2 regions of the Methylobacterium sp. A54F genome follow, and region 2 is predicted to be linked to the other one. Evidence: predicted binding sites of a transcription regulator. Region 2 holds the regulator's gene; the other holds the start of a gene.

Region 1 (6,028 bases), on a different contig from region 2:
GTGGCGGCATCCGCCCCCGTCTCGTCGGTGAGCCGGGTGACCAGGGCGGGGCCGCCGCGGTTGACGATGATGTTGGCGAGCGCCGTCGCGATGATCTCACGGCGCAGCCGGTGCCCCTTCACGGCGTCGGGAAACCGCTCCTTCAGAGCACGCGGGAAGTAGCGTTGCAGCTCGCGGTCGAAGTACGGGTCGCCCGGCACCGAGCTCGCCAGCAGCGCGTCGTGGAGCGCGAGCTTGGCGTAGGCCAGCAGCACGGCGTATTCGGGCCGGGTGAGGGTCTCGCCGCGACGCAGGCGCTCGGTGAGCGTCGCGTCGTCCGGCAGGAATTCCACCGCCCGGTCGAGGCGGCCTTCCGCCTCGAGCGCCTGCATGGCGCGGAGCGCGAAGCCGCCCTCGGCGGGCCCGCGGCGCTCGGCAAGCGACAGCGCCAGCGTCTGCAGCTGGTTGTTGCGCAGCACCAGCCCCGCGACCTCGTCCGTCATCGCGACGAGGAGGTCGTTGCGGGCGGGCCCGTCGAGGCGGCCGTCACGCTCCGGCGCCATCAGGGCGATCTTGATGTTCACCTCGACGTCGGAGGTGTTGACGCCGGCCGAGTTGTCGATGGCGTCGGTGTTGAGACGGACCCCGGCACGGGCCGCCTCGATGCGCCCGGCCTGCGTCAGGCCGAGATTGGCGCCCTCGCCGACGACCTTCGCGCGCAGCTCCGCGCCGGTGATGCGGACCGCGTCGTTGGCGCGGTCGCCTGCCTCCTCGTCGGTCTCCGTTCCGGCGCGCACGTAGGTGCCGATGCCGCCGAACCAGAGCAGGTCGACCGGCGCCCTGAGGATCGCCTGCATCAGCTCGGCCGGTGTGGCCTCGGCGCGCTCGAAGCCGAGCGCCGCCCGCACCTCCGGGGAGAGCGGGACCGTCTTCAGGCTGCGGGAGAACACGCCGCCCCCCGGCGCGATCAGGGACCGGTCGTAATCCGCCCAGGAGGAACGGCCGAGGTCGAACAGGCGCCGGCGCTCGGCGAAGCTCGCGGCCGGGTCGGGATCGGGGTCGAGGAAGATGTCGCGGTGGTCGAAGGCGGCCACGAGCCTGAGGCTCTCCGACAGGAGCATGCCGTTGCCGAACACGTCCCCCGACATGTCGCCGACGCCCGCCACCGTGACCGGATCGGCCTGCACATCGACGTCGATCTCGCGGAAGTGGCGCTTCACGGCCTCCCAGGCGCCGCGGGCCGTGATGCCCATGCCCTTGTGGTCGTAGCCCTGGCTGCCGCCCGACGCGAAGGCGTCGCCGAGCCAGTGGCCGCGCTCCAGGGAGAGGGCGTTGGCGATGTCCGAGAAGGTGGCGGTGCCCTTGTCGGCGGCGACCACCAGGTAAGCGTCGTCCGGATCGTGCCGCACCGTGTCGGCCGGCGGCTCGATGGCGTCGCCGACGATGTTGTCGGTGAGCTCCAACAGGGTGCGGATGAACAGCCGGTAGCTCTCGGTGCCCTCGGTGAGCCAGGCCTGCCGGTCCGAGGCCGGGGGCAGGCGCTTGGGGAAGAAGCCGCCCTTGGCGCCCACGGGCACGATCACCGCGTTCTTGACCTGCTGGGCCTTCACGAGGCCCAGGATCTCCGTGCGGAAGTCCTCCGGCCGGTCGGACCAGCGCAGGCCGCCGCGAGCGACGTAGCCGTAGCGCAGGTGCACGCCCTCGACGCGGGGGCTGTAGACGAAGATCTCGAAGAAGGGTCGCGGCAGCGGCATGTTCGCCACCTTCGCGCAGGCGAACTTGAAGGCGATGGTCTCGCGCGGGCGCGCGGCCCCGTCCGCCCCCGGCTCACGCTGGAAGAAGTTCGTGCGGATCGCCGCCTCCACGAGGTTGACGAAGCGGCGCAGGATGCGGTCCTCGTCGAGGCTGGTGACGCCGGCGAGCGCCGCCTCGATCTCGGCCCGGATCGCCGCCTGCGCGGCCTCGCGGTCGCCCTCCGCCGCCGGGTCGAAGCGGGCGCGGAACAGCGCGACGATGCGGGCGGCGAGGGCCCCGTGGCGGCTCAGCGTCGCGGCGAGGTAGTCCTGGCCGTAGCGGATGCGCAGCTGGCGCAGGTAGCGGCCGAGGGCCCGCAGCAGGGCGGCGTCGCGCCAGTCGAGGCCTGCCTCCAGGACGAGGCGGTTGTAGCCGTCGGACTCGGCGAGGCCCTCGCCGATCGCCAGGAGGGCCGCCTCCAGGGGCTTCTCGGCCCGGGCGAGGTCGATCGCCGTGCCGTTCGCGCGCTCGAGCAGCATGTCGTGCAGCCAGACGCTCGCCGCCGCGGGCTCCGGGGCCGCACCGGGCTGCACCCGATAGGTGCGCTCGTTGATGACCCGGAAGCCGAGGTTCTCCAGCGCCGGCACCCGCTCCGAGAGGGGCAGGGCGGTCCCGCGGGAGAACACCTTGAGGCGCACTTGGCTGTCCGGGTCGGTGTCGCGCCGGACGAGATCGACCGCCCGGGGCGTCGCCGCGCCGAGTCGTTCCAGGATGGCGACGTCCCCGGCCGCCACGGCGGGCTCGAACGCCTCGCGGTAGCTCACCGAGAAGGCCTCGGCGTAGCGGGCGGCGAGGGCGCGGGCCGCGGGGCCCGGCAGCCGCTCGGCCAGGGCCTCGCGCAGCGCATCGCCCCAGGTTTGGACGATGCGGGCGACGCCCGCCTCCAGCTGGGCGGGGTCGCGCTCGCGGGTGCTCTTCTCCGAGAGCCCGATGATGAAGTGGGTGCGGGCGAGCGGCCCCTCGGGAAAGGCCGGGTAGACCGCCGAGACGCGCCCGCCGTGCTCCGCGGCGAGGTGGGCGCCGATGCGGGCCCGCACCACCGAGTCGTAGCGGTCCTTCGGCACGTAGACGAGGAGCGAGACGAAGCGGCCGAAGCGGTCCGGCCGCGCGAGCACCCGCACCCGCGGCCGGTCGGCGAGGTTCATGATCGCCAGCGCGAAGCGGTGCAGGCGGTCGACGTCGATCTGAAAGAGGTCGTCGCGCGGGTAGGTCTCCAGTACGTCGAGGAGCGTGCGGCCGGCGTGGCTCGTCGGGTCGAGGCCGGCGCGCGCCACCACCGCGGCGACCTTGCCGCGCAGGTAGGGCACGGCGCCGGCCGGGCTCGAATAGGCGGTGGCCGCGAACAGGCCGACGATCCGCATCTCGCCGGACAGCGCGCCGTCCGGCCCGAACAGCTTGACCTGCACGTAGTCGAGGTGCGTCGGCCGGTGCACGCGGGAGCGGGCGCTCGCTTTGGTGACGATCAGCGCCTGCGGGCCCTCCAGGAAGGCGACGATCTCGGGCGTCATGTCCACGAAGCTGCGGCCGAGGCGCAGCACCTCCACGCTCGGGTCGCGCAGGAGCCCGAGCGCCGCCTCGCCGACCACGGGGTGGTGGCGCCCGTCGAGCCCGTGGGCGCGCATGCCGAGGGGCGTGAAGTGGCCGTCGCGCAGCCATTCGAGGAAGGCCAGGGCCTCGTGGGCCTCGTCGGCCGGCAGGGGCCCCGATGCCGGCGCCGGGGCGCGGTAGGCCTCGATCAGGGCGTCGAGCTGCCCCAGCATGGCGTCGTGGTCGTCGGTCGCCACCGTCACGTCGGCGTAGACCCGGGCGAGTCCTTCGGCGAGGCGCGCCCGCGCGGCCGCATCATCGATCCGGTCGAGGTGGAGGTGAATTAGGCTCTCGCGGGCCCACGAGCCGTGCGCCTCCGCGGTGGTCTCGCCGACGACACGGGACAGCGCGCCGCTGCCGTCGCGCTCCACCCCGAGGATCGGGTGGGCGACGAGGAGGGGCGTCAGCCCCTGGGCCGCCAGCTCCGCGAGGGTCGAGTCGAGCAGGAAGGGGCGGTTGTCGTTGACGACCTCCAGGATCGTCAGGTCGCGCGCGCGGCCCTCGCGCTCCAGGCTCAGGTCGGTGAGCCTCAGGGCCGCCTCCGTGCCGGGGGACCGGGGCGCGGCGAGGTGCCCGCGAGCGGCGCGGGCGAGGCCGGCCAGCGCCTCGGGCGCGTAGGCGGCGAGATCCTCGGGCGCGACGCGGCCGAACAGGTCGCGCACGAAGCCGCCGGGCCCCGCCTCCGCGTCGAGGATGGCGGCCGCCGCCTCAATGAGTCCCGTGCGCGAGGCCGTCTCGTGGGCGGAGCTGAGCACCGCCGCCGCGTCAACCGTCATCGTGGCTCTCCCGAATCACCGCCCGGCCGCTCACAGGTCGCGCCGCTTTGCCCGCCCGGGCAACCCTCGCGGGCGGGCAACCACCCGCCACCGCCTTCAAACGCGGCCGGATGACAGGGCTTTGACGGTCCGGCGTCTTCGCGGGCCGGGTCGGGATCCGGGGGCGCCGCGGCGCGTTTCCTTGGAGTGCTTCTAAGGAAGGCTTGACCCCTCATTGGAGCTGTTCTAATTAAGAACTGCGCCGGGCGGCGACCGAGACGGCCCGCCCCACCCGAACACGAACCGGAGAGACACCATGGCCACCAGCACCAACGCCGCCTGCGAGAGCTGCCGCTTCTTCGACGACCACAAGCTCAACGGCGGCCAGTCCTCGAGCGACGAGGGCCTGTGCCGCTTCAACCCGCCGGTCAGCCAGCCGGCGCCGGAGTCGAAGGGCCTGTGGCCCGTGGTCGCCAACTCCGACTGGTGCGGCCACTTCACCGCCGAGATGACCGCCGCCGAGTAAGGCGCCGGCATCACGCCAGAACGTCCCGAGGGGCCGGTGCCATGCGCCGGCCCCTTCGCTTTTCGGGCCCGCGGTGCGAGACCGGCGCCCATGACGCCCATCCTGCGCCCCGTCCTTCGCCCCGCCCTGGACGCCGACCTGCCCGCGATCACCCGGATCTACGCCGAGGCGGTCACCGGCAGCACCGCCTCGTTCGAGTTCGCGGCGCCTGACGGCGCCGAGATGGGCCGCCGCCGCGCGGCCCTCGCGGCCGGGGGCTACCCCTACCTCGTCGCCGAGGCCGGGGGCGCCGTCCTCGGCTATGCCTATGCGGGCCCCTACCGCGCGCGGGCGGCCTATGCGTCCACCGTCGAGGATTCGATCTACGTCGATGCGCCCGCGCGGGGCCGGAGGGTCGGGCGGCTCCTCCTCGCCGGCCTCGTCTCGGCCTGCGAGGCGGCCGGTTTCCGGCAGATGGTGGCGGTGATCACGCAGGCCGATTCGGCGGGCTCGGTCGCGCTCCACGCCGGCCTGGGCTTCACGCATGTCGGGACGCTGGCCGGCGTCGGGCACAAGCACGGGCACTGGCTCGGCACGATCCTGATGCAGCGCGCCCTCGGGCCCGGAACGGCGGCGCCCCCGACCCGGGCCTGACGGGCCGGATCCGAAGACTCAGTGCAGCACGAAGCCGTCCACCGGCTCCGGGTCGGGCAGGGGCTCGCCGAGGGCGTCGAGCACGATGCGGTCGACGGCGCGGCGCAGGGCGTCGAGGGGCAAGTCGTTGGCATCGAGGCCGAAGGGCTCCTCCAGCTCGTCCCCGAGGGCGTCGAGCCCGAAGAAGGTGTAGGCGACGAGGGCCGCCGCGATCGGGCTCGCCCAGCCCAGGGGAGCGGCGAGGCCGAACGGCAGCAGCAGGCAGTAGAGCCAGGCCGTCCGGTAGAGGAGCAGGGTGTAGGCGAAGGGGAGCGGCGTCGACTGGATGCGCTCGCAGGCCGCCTGGATGGCGGACAGCTCCGAGACCTTGCGCTCCAGCGTCGCGAAGGCGACCTCGCCGAAGGCGCCGGCCCGCATCGCCGCCGCGAGGTCGGCGGTCAGGCCGGACAGGACCGCATCGGTGGGGCTCGGCCTGCCGGCGAGGTCCCCGGCCTCCGCGGGCGGGAGCCAGGGTGCCGCGGACGCAGCCTCCTCGCCGCCGCGCAGGCGCGCATGCAGCCCGTGCGCGAAGCCGGCGACCCGGCGCAGGCAGCGGGCGCGCTGCTCCGCCTGATGCGGCTCGGGCATCAGGACCGGTATCAGCCGGGCGAGCCCCCGCGCCGCGACGATGAGCTGCCCCCAGGCCTTCCGGGCCTCCCACCAGCGGTCGTAGCAGGCCCCGTTGCGGAAGCTCAGGAAGATCGACAGCGCCAGG
Region 2 (6,028 bases):
GACCTGAACTTCTACTACGGCGGCTTCCACGGCCTGAAGGGCATCAACCTCGACTTCCACGACCGGCAGGTGACCGCGCTGATCGGGCCCTCGGGCTGCGGGAAGTCGACGCTGCTGCGCACCTTCAACCGGATCTACAGCCTCTACCCCGAGCAGCGCGCCGAGGGGCAGATCCTCCTCGACGGGCAGAACATCCTCGACCCGAAGGTCGACCTCAACGAACTGCGCGCCCGTGTCGGCATGGTCTTCCAGAAGCCCACGCCCTTCCCGATGTCGATCTACGACAATGTCGCCTTCGGTCTGCGCCTCTACGAGCGCCTGCCCAAGGCCGAGCTCGACCGGCGCGTCGAGGAATCGCTTCGCAAGGCCGCGCTGTGGGATGAGGTGAAGGACAAGCTCAAGCAGCCGGGCACCGGCCTGTCGGGCGGCCAGCAGCAGCGCCTCTGCATCGCCCGCACGGTGGCCCAGCGCCCGGAGGTGATCCTGTTCGACGAGCCGACCTCGGCCCTCGACCCGATCTCGACGGGGCGCATCGAGGAGCTGATCGAGCAGCTCCGCTCCGAGTTCACCATCGCCATCGTGACCCACAACATGCAGCAGGCGGCCCGCATCTCGCAGTTCACCGCCTTCATGTACCTCGGCGAGCTGGTCGAGTTCGGGCCGACGAACCGCATCTTCATGAACCCGACGAAGCGCCAGACCCAGGACTACATCACCGGCCGCTTCGGCTGATCCAGCCCGAGGTTGAGCGAGGAGCCGACCGGATGCCCGACCACATCGTCAAATCCTACGATGCCGACCTCGACGACCTGCGCCGCTCGATCTCCGAGATGGGCGGCGTGGCCGAGAAGATGATGACCGACGCCACCGACGCGCTGGTGCGCCGGGACAGCGTCCTCGCCCAGGCCGTGATCGCGGCCGACAAGCGCCTCGACGTGCTCCAGCGCCAGATCGAGGAGGGGGCGGTGCTGCTCATCGCCCGCCGCCAGCCGCTTGCCATCGACCTGCGGGAGACCATCTCGGCGATCCGCGTCTCGGGCGACCTGGAGCGCATCGGCGACCTCGCCAAGAACATCGCCAAGCGCGTCGTGGCGATCAGCGACCAGCCGCAGGCCCAGAAGATCGTCGTCGGCGTCCAGCACATGAGCGACCTCGTGCAGGAGCAGCTCAAGGACGTGCTCGACGCCTACGCGAGCCGGGACACCACGGCCGCGCACGACGTGTGGGAGCGCGACGGGGCGATCGACGCCCTCTACAACTCCCTGTTCCGCGAGCTCCTGACCTACATGATGGAGGATCCGCGCAACATCTCGTTCTGCACGCACCTCCTGTTCTGCGCCAAGAACGTCGAGCGCATCGGCGACCACACCACCAACATCGCCGAGACGATCCACTATCTCGCCACCGGCGAGACGGTGGCCGGCGACCGGCCCAAGAACGACGCCTCGAACTACGCGACCGTCACGCCGCAGGCGTGAGGCGCCCTCGGACACGACGACCGCGCGCATGAGTACCCGGATCCTGATCGTGGAGGACGAGGAGGCCTTGACCCTCCTCCTCCGCTACAACCTCGAAGCCGAGGGCTTCACGGTGGACAGCGCCGTGCGGGGCGACGAGGCGGACGTGCTCCTGCGCGAGCAGCTGCCGGACCTGATCCTCCTCGACTGGATGCTGCCGGGCCTCTCGGGGATCGAGCTGTGCCGGCGCATCCGGGCGCGGCGGGAGAGCGAGCGCCTGCCGATCATCATGCTCACGGCCCGCGGCGAGGAGGGGGACCGGGTGCGGGGCCTCGGCACCGGCGCCGACGACTACATCGTGAAGCCATTCTCGGTGCCGGAGCTTCTCGCCCGGGTCCGGGCCCTGCTGCGCCGCGCCAAGCCGGCCCACGTGGCGAGCCTCCTGGTGGCCGGCGACATCGAGCTCGACCGGGTGAGCCACCGGATCCGCCGCTCGGGCCGCGAGATCCATCTCGGACCGACCGAGTTCAAGCTCCTCGAATTCCTGATGCAGAGCCCTGGCCGGGTCTTTTCCCGCGAGCAGCTCCTCGACGGCGTCTGGGGCCACGACGTCTACATCGACGAGCGCACCGTCGACGTCCATGTCGGGCGCCTGCGCAAGGCCATCAACCGCCCGCGCCAGTCCGATCCGATCCGCACGGTGCGGGGCTCGGGCTACTCCTTCGACGAGATGTTCTCGGGAGCGGCGTGAGGCACTGCCGTCCTTCCCCGCGGCGCGGGGAAGGGGAGGCGCCGAAACCCTTACCGGAAGCCCGCGACGCGACGGTCGCGCTTGCGCTCGGCCGCGGGCTGGTAGGCGATCTGGGCGTGATGCGTGCAGTAGGGCAGGCCCGTGATCGAGCGGGCGCCGCAGAAGCGGAATTCCGGCGTCGTCGGATCGCCCATCGGCCAACGGCACATCGACTCGCGCAGATCCATGATGGTCACCCGCTCGGAGACGGCGAGGGCCACGGGCTCGGCCGCGGCCGGCGGGGCGGGCGGGAAGTCCGGGGTTGGCCGGTGCGCGGTGATCGTCGCCACGGGCTCCGGCATCTCGCTCTCGACGACCTCGACGGCGGCGACCTCGGCCTCGTCCTCGCGACCGCGGCGACGCCCCCCGGCGGCCTCGGCCCCCGGCTTCACGCGGCCCGCGAGACCCAGGCGGTGGACCTTGCCGATCACGGCGTTGCGCGTGACGCCGCCGAGCTGGGCTGCGATCTTGCTCGCGCTCTGGCCCTCTTCCCAGAGCCGGCGCAGCAGCTCGACGCGTTCGTCCGTCCAGCTCAGGCTCGCTTCGATCATCACCCCCTCCGCCCAACGATCATGCCGCGACGCGAACGCGTCTCCTCATCCGGCAAGCATCGATCCGCGCGAGCGGGCCGGCCGGTGGGAAGCACATCGATTCACGCCACTGATGATGGCCGCCACGGGTGGACCCCACGGCGACGGTCAGAACCTACAGGACGGCTCGCCGCCGATGCAAGCGCCCACGCTCCACACCGCGCCGGGGCCCGTCCGGTTTCCACCGGCAATGGCCGGCCGCCATCGTGGCATTCCGGCACCACTCGGGATGCGACTGCGCGTTGCAGCGTTGGCGCCGGAACGGTACAATGGCCAAGCTCGTTCTGGGCATGAGCGCCCGCAAGCTTGAGCGATTGGGACCCTGGCGATGTCGCGTCGGATCGGATGGATGCGCGGGTTCCTCGCGCTCTGCGCGGCAGGCCCGCTGGCCGCCTGCTCGTCGCTGCCGCGCACGCCCTACAGCGCCGAGCAGGCGGCCTACGCGAGCGTGCCGGGCATCCCCAACGCGCGCGCCTTCTCGGACGCCTCGGCCGAAACCTTCACGGAGATGGCGGGACGACCGGAGGCGCAGCGCAAGGGCTTTTCGTATCTCGCCCTCTCGGGCGGCGGCGGCGACGGGGCCTACGGCGCGGGCGTCCTCAACGGCTGGACGGCCTCGGGCACGCGCCCCGAGTTCTCGCTGGTCTCCGGCGTCAGCACGGGCGCCCTCATCGCGCCCTTCGCCTTCCTGGGCCCGGCCTACGATTCCTACCTGACGGACATCTACACGAGCGGCGTCGCCGAGACCCTGGTGCAGGCGCCGAGCCTCGCCAACGTGCTGTTCGGCTCCGGCCTGTTCGGCGACGGACGCCTGCGCGACCTGATCGGCCGCTACGTCACGCCGGACCTCCTCGCGGCCGTGGCGGCCGAGCACGCGAAGGGCCGGCGCCTCCTCGTCGTCACCACGAACCTCGACTCGCAGCGCGCGGTGATCTGGAACATGGGCGCGATCGCGGCGAGCGGCGCGCCGAACGCGGTCGATCTCTTCCGCGACGTGCTCACAGCCTCGGCGAGCATCCCGGCGGTGTTCCCGCCGCAGCTGATCGACGTGAGCGCGGGCCCGAGCGCGTTCCAGGAACTCCACGTCGACGGCTCGGTGGTCACCCCGGTCTTCACCCTGCCGCAGTCGTTCCTGCTGCGGGACGGGCGCCTGCGCACCAACGGGCGGGCCAACATCTACGTCGTGATCAACGGCCGCCTGGAGCCGGAATTCGACGTGACGCGCAACAACACGCTCTCGATCGTCGAGCGCTCCTTCACCACGGGCAGCCGCGCCCGGAGCCGCGCGGCGCTGGCCACCACCTACGCCTTCACCCGGGCGAACGGCATCGGCTTCAACCTGACCTACATCGACGAGCGCGCCCCGACGACGAGCACCGCCCGCGGCTTCGACACGGCCTACATGCGCAGCCTTTACCAAGCCGGCTACGACAAGGCGCGCCTGGGCGCGTTCTGGGAACACACGATCCCCGTGGCGCCGGTGGTGAAGGCCGCCATCGCCAACGTGGCGCAGTAGGGCGGACCGCCGCGACGGGGCGCGGCGAGCCGGACCCGAGGCTGGCCCGGCTCGCGCCCGCGGGCCTACTTGCGCAGGATCTTGGTGACGAGGCGCCCGATGGGCGTGCTCGAACTCGCGTTGCGGTCATCCCGGTCGAGGGGGCGGTTCTCGTTGCCGAGCAGCTTGGTGACGATGCGTCCGATCAGGCTCATGGTGTCCTCGCGCGCAGGGCGGCGCCGGGCACGGCGCAGCTTTGCCGAACCAACGGGCGAGGCGTTTGACCCGTTCCGTTCAGGCGGCCCGGTAGTCCGCGAGACGGACCCGGCGGGCCGAGCGCCGGTAGGCGATGACCGAGTCCGGCCAGAGCGTGGTGTTGCGCCCCTGCGCGTCGAGGTACCAGCTCGTGCAGCCGCCGGCCTGCCAGATGCTGTCGGTCATCCGGTCCCGGATGCGCTGGAGGAAGCGGGCCTGCGCCTCGGGCTTGACCTCCAGGCTCGTCCAGCCCCGCCGGCGCATCGCCTTCAGGCAGCCGAGGACGTGCTCGACCTGGGCCTCGATCATCATGATCACCGAGTTGTGGCCGAGGCCGGTGTTCGGACCGAGCAGGAAGAAGGCGTTCGGGAAGCCCGAGACCGTGATGCCCTGGTAGGCGCCCATGCCGTCGCGCCAGGCCTCGGACAGGGTGAGGCCGCCGCGGCCGGTGAGGCGCGTGCGCACGAAGCTGCCGGTCACGTCGAAGCCCGTGCCGTAGATCAGCACGTCCACGGGGTGCTCCGTCCCATCCGCCATGACCACGCGGTCCGGCGCGATGCGGGCGATCCCGCCCGTCTCGACCGTGACGTTCGCGCGCTGCAGGGCGGGGTAGTAGTCGTCCGAGATCAGCACGCGCTTGCAGCCGAGGCGGTAGCGCGGCGTCAGCTTGTTCCGCAGGGCCCGGTCCGGCACGGCCTTGGCGAGGTGGCGCCGGGCCAGCCCCTCGGCCTGCCCGGTGAGCTTCGAGACCTTGGTGAAGCCGAGAAAGGCGCGGATTTCGTGGAGCCAGAACAGCCGGAGCCGGTTGAGGCGCCGCGCCAGCGGCCGGTCCCGGTAGGCGGCCTTCTCCCGCTCGGTGATCGCCCGGTCGTGCTTCGGCATCACCCAGGGCGGGGTGCGCTGGAAGAGGGTGAGGTGCGCGGTCTCGGGCGCGATCTCCGGCACGAACTGCACCGCGCTCGCCCCCGTCCCGACGACGCCGACGCGCTTGCCCCGAAGGTCGACGGCGTGGTTCCAGGTCGCCGAGTGGAAGGCCTCGCCCGCGAACGTCTCCCGGCCCGGGATGTCGGGGATCGCGGGGTGGTGCAGGGCTCCCATGGCGGAGACGAGGGTGCGGGCGGCGAGCGGCCCGCGGCTCGTCTCGACGCGCCAGAGGTCGGCCGCCTCGTCCCAGGTGGCGCCGAGGGAGGCGGTGCGCAGCCGGATCAGGGGCATCAGGCCCTCCGCCTCGGCGAGGGCCCGCAGATAGTCGCGGATCTCGGCCTGCGGCGCGTAGAGGCGGCTCCAGTCGTGCTTCGGCGCGAAGGAGAGGGAGTAGAGGTGGGAGGGGATGTCGCAGGCCGCACCCGGATAGGTGTTCTCGTGCCAGGTGCCGCCGATGCCGTCGCCCTTCTCGATGAGCAATAGTGGCCCAATGCCGGCCTGCCGGCAACGGATTGCC

What was found. The regulator PhoB, encoded in region 2, activates phosphate uptake and scavenging genes when phosphate is short. The targets are predictions, from matches to a motif close to TGTCATNNANCTGTCAT.
Region 1: the regulator PhoB is predicted to act here: its motif matches at 4,247-4,263, upstream of ACLBXP_RS11005 (NAD-glutamate dehydrogenase).

Annotation. Positions count from the first base shown of each region.
Region 1 covers NZ_JBKFBF010000005.1:290,333-296,360, forward strand. The annotation lists gene ACLBXP_RS11005 (NAD-glutamate dehydrogenase) at 1-4,136, opposite strand, end outside; gene ACLBXP_RS11010 (hypothetical protein) at 4,432-4,641, shown strand; gene ACLBXP_RS11015 (N-acetyltransferase family protein) at 4,732-5,274, shown strand; gene ACLBXP_RS11020 (bestrophin family protein) at 5,293-6,028, opposite strand, start outside.
Region 2 covers NZ_JBKFBF010000001.1:390,768-396,795, forward strand. The annotation lists gene pstB (phosphate ABC transporter ATP-binding protein PstB) at 1-732, shown strand, start outside; gene phoU (phosphate signaling complex protein PhoU) at 765-1,478, shown strand; gene phoB (phosphate regulon transcriptional regulator PhoB) at 1,507-2,208, shown strand; gene ACLBXP_RS01935 (GcrA family cell cycle regulator) at 2,259-2,798, opposite strand; gene ACLBXP_RS01940 (patatin-like phospholipase family protein) at 3,166-4,353, shown strand; gene ACLBXP_RS01945 (TFIIS helical bundle-like domain containing protein) at 4,419-4,547, opposite strand; gene ACLBXP_RS01950 (flavin-containing monooxygenase) at 4,627-6,028, opposite strand, start outside.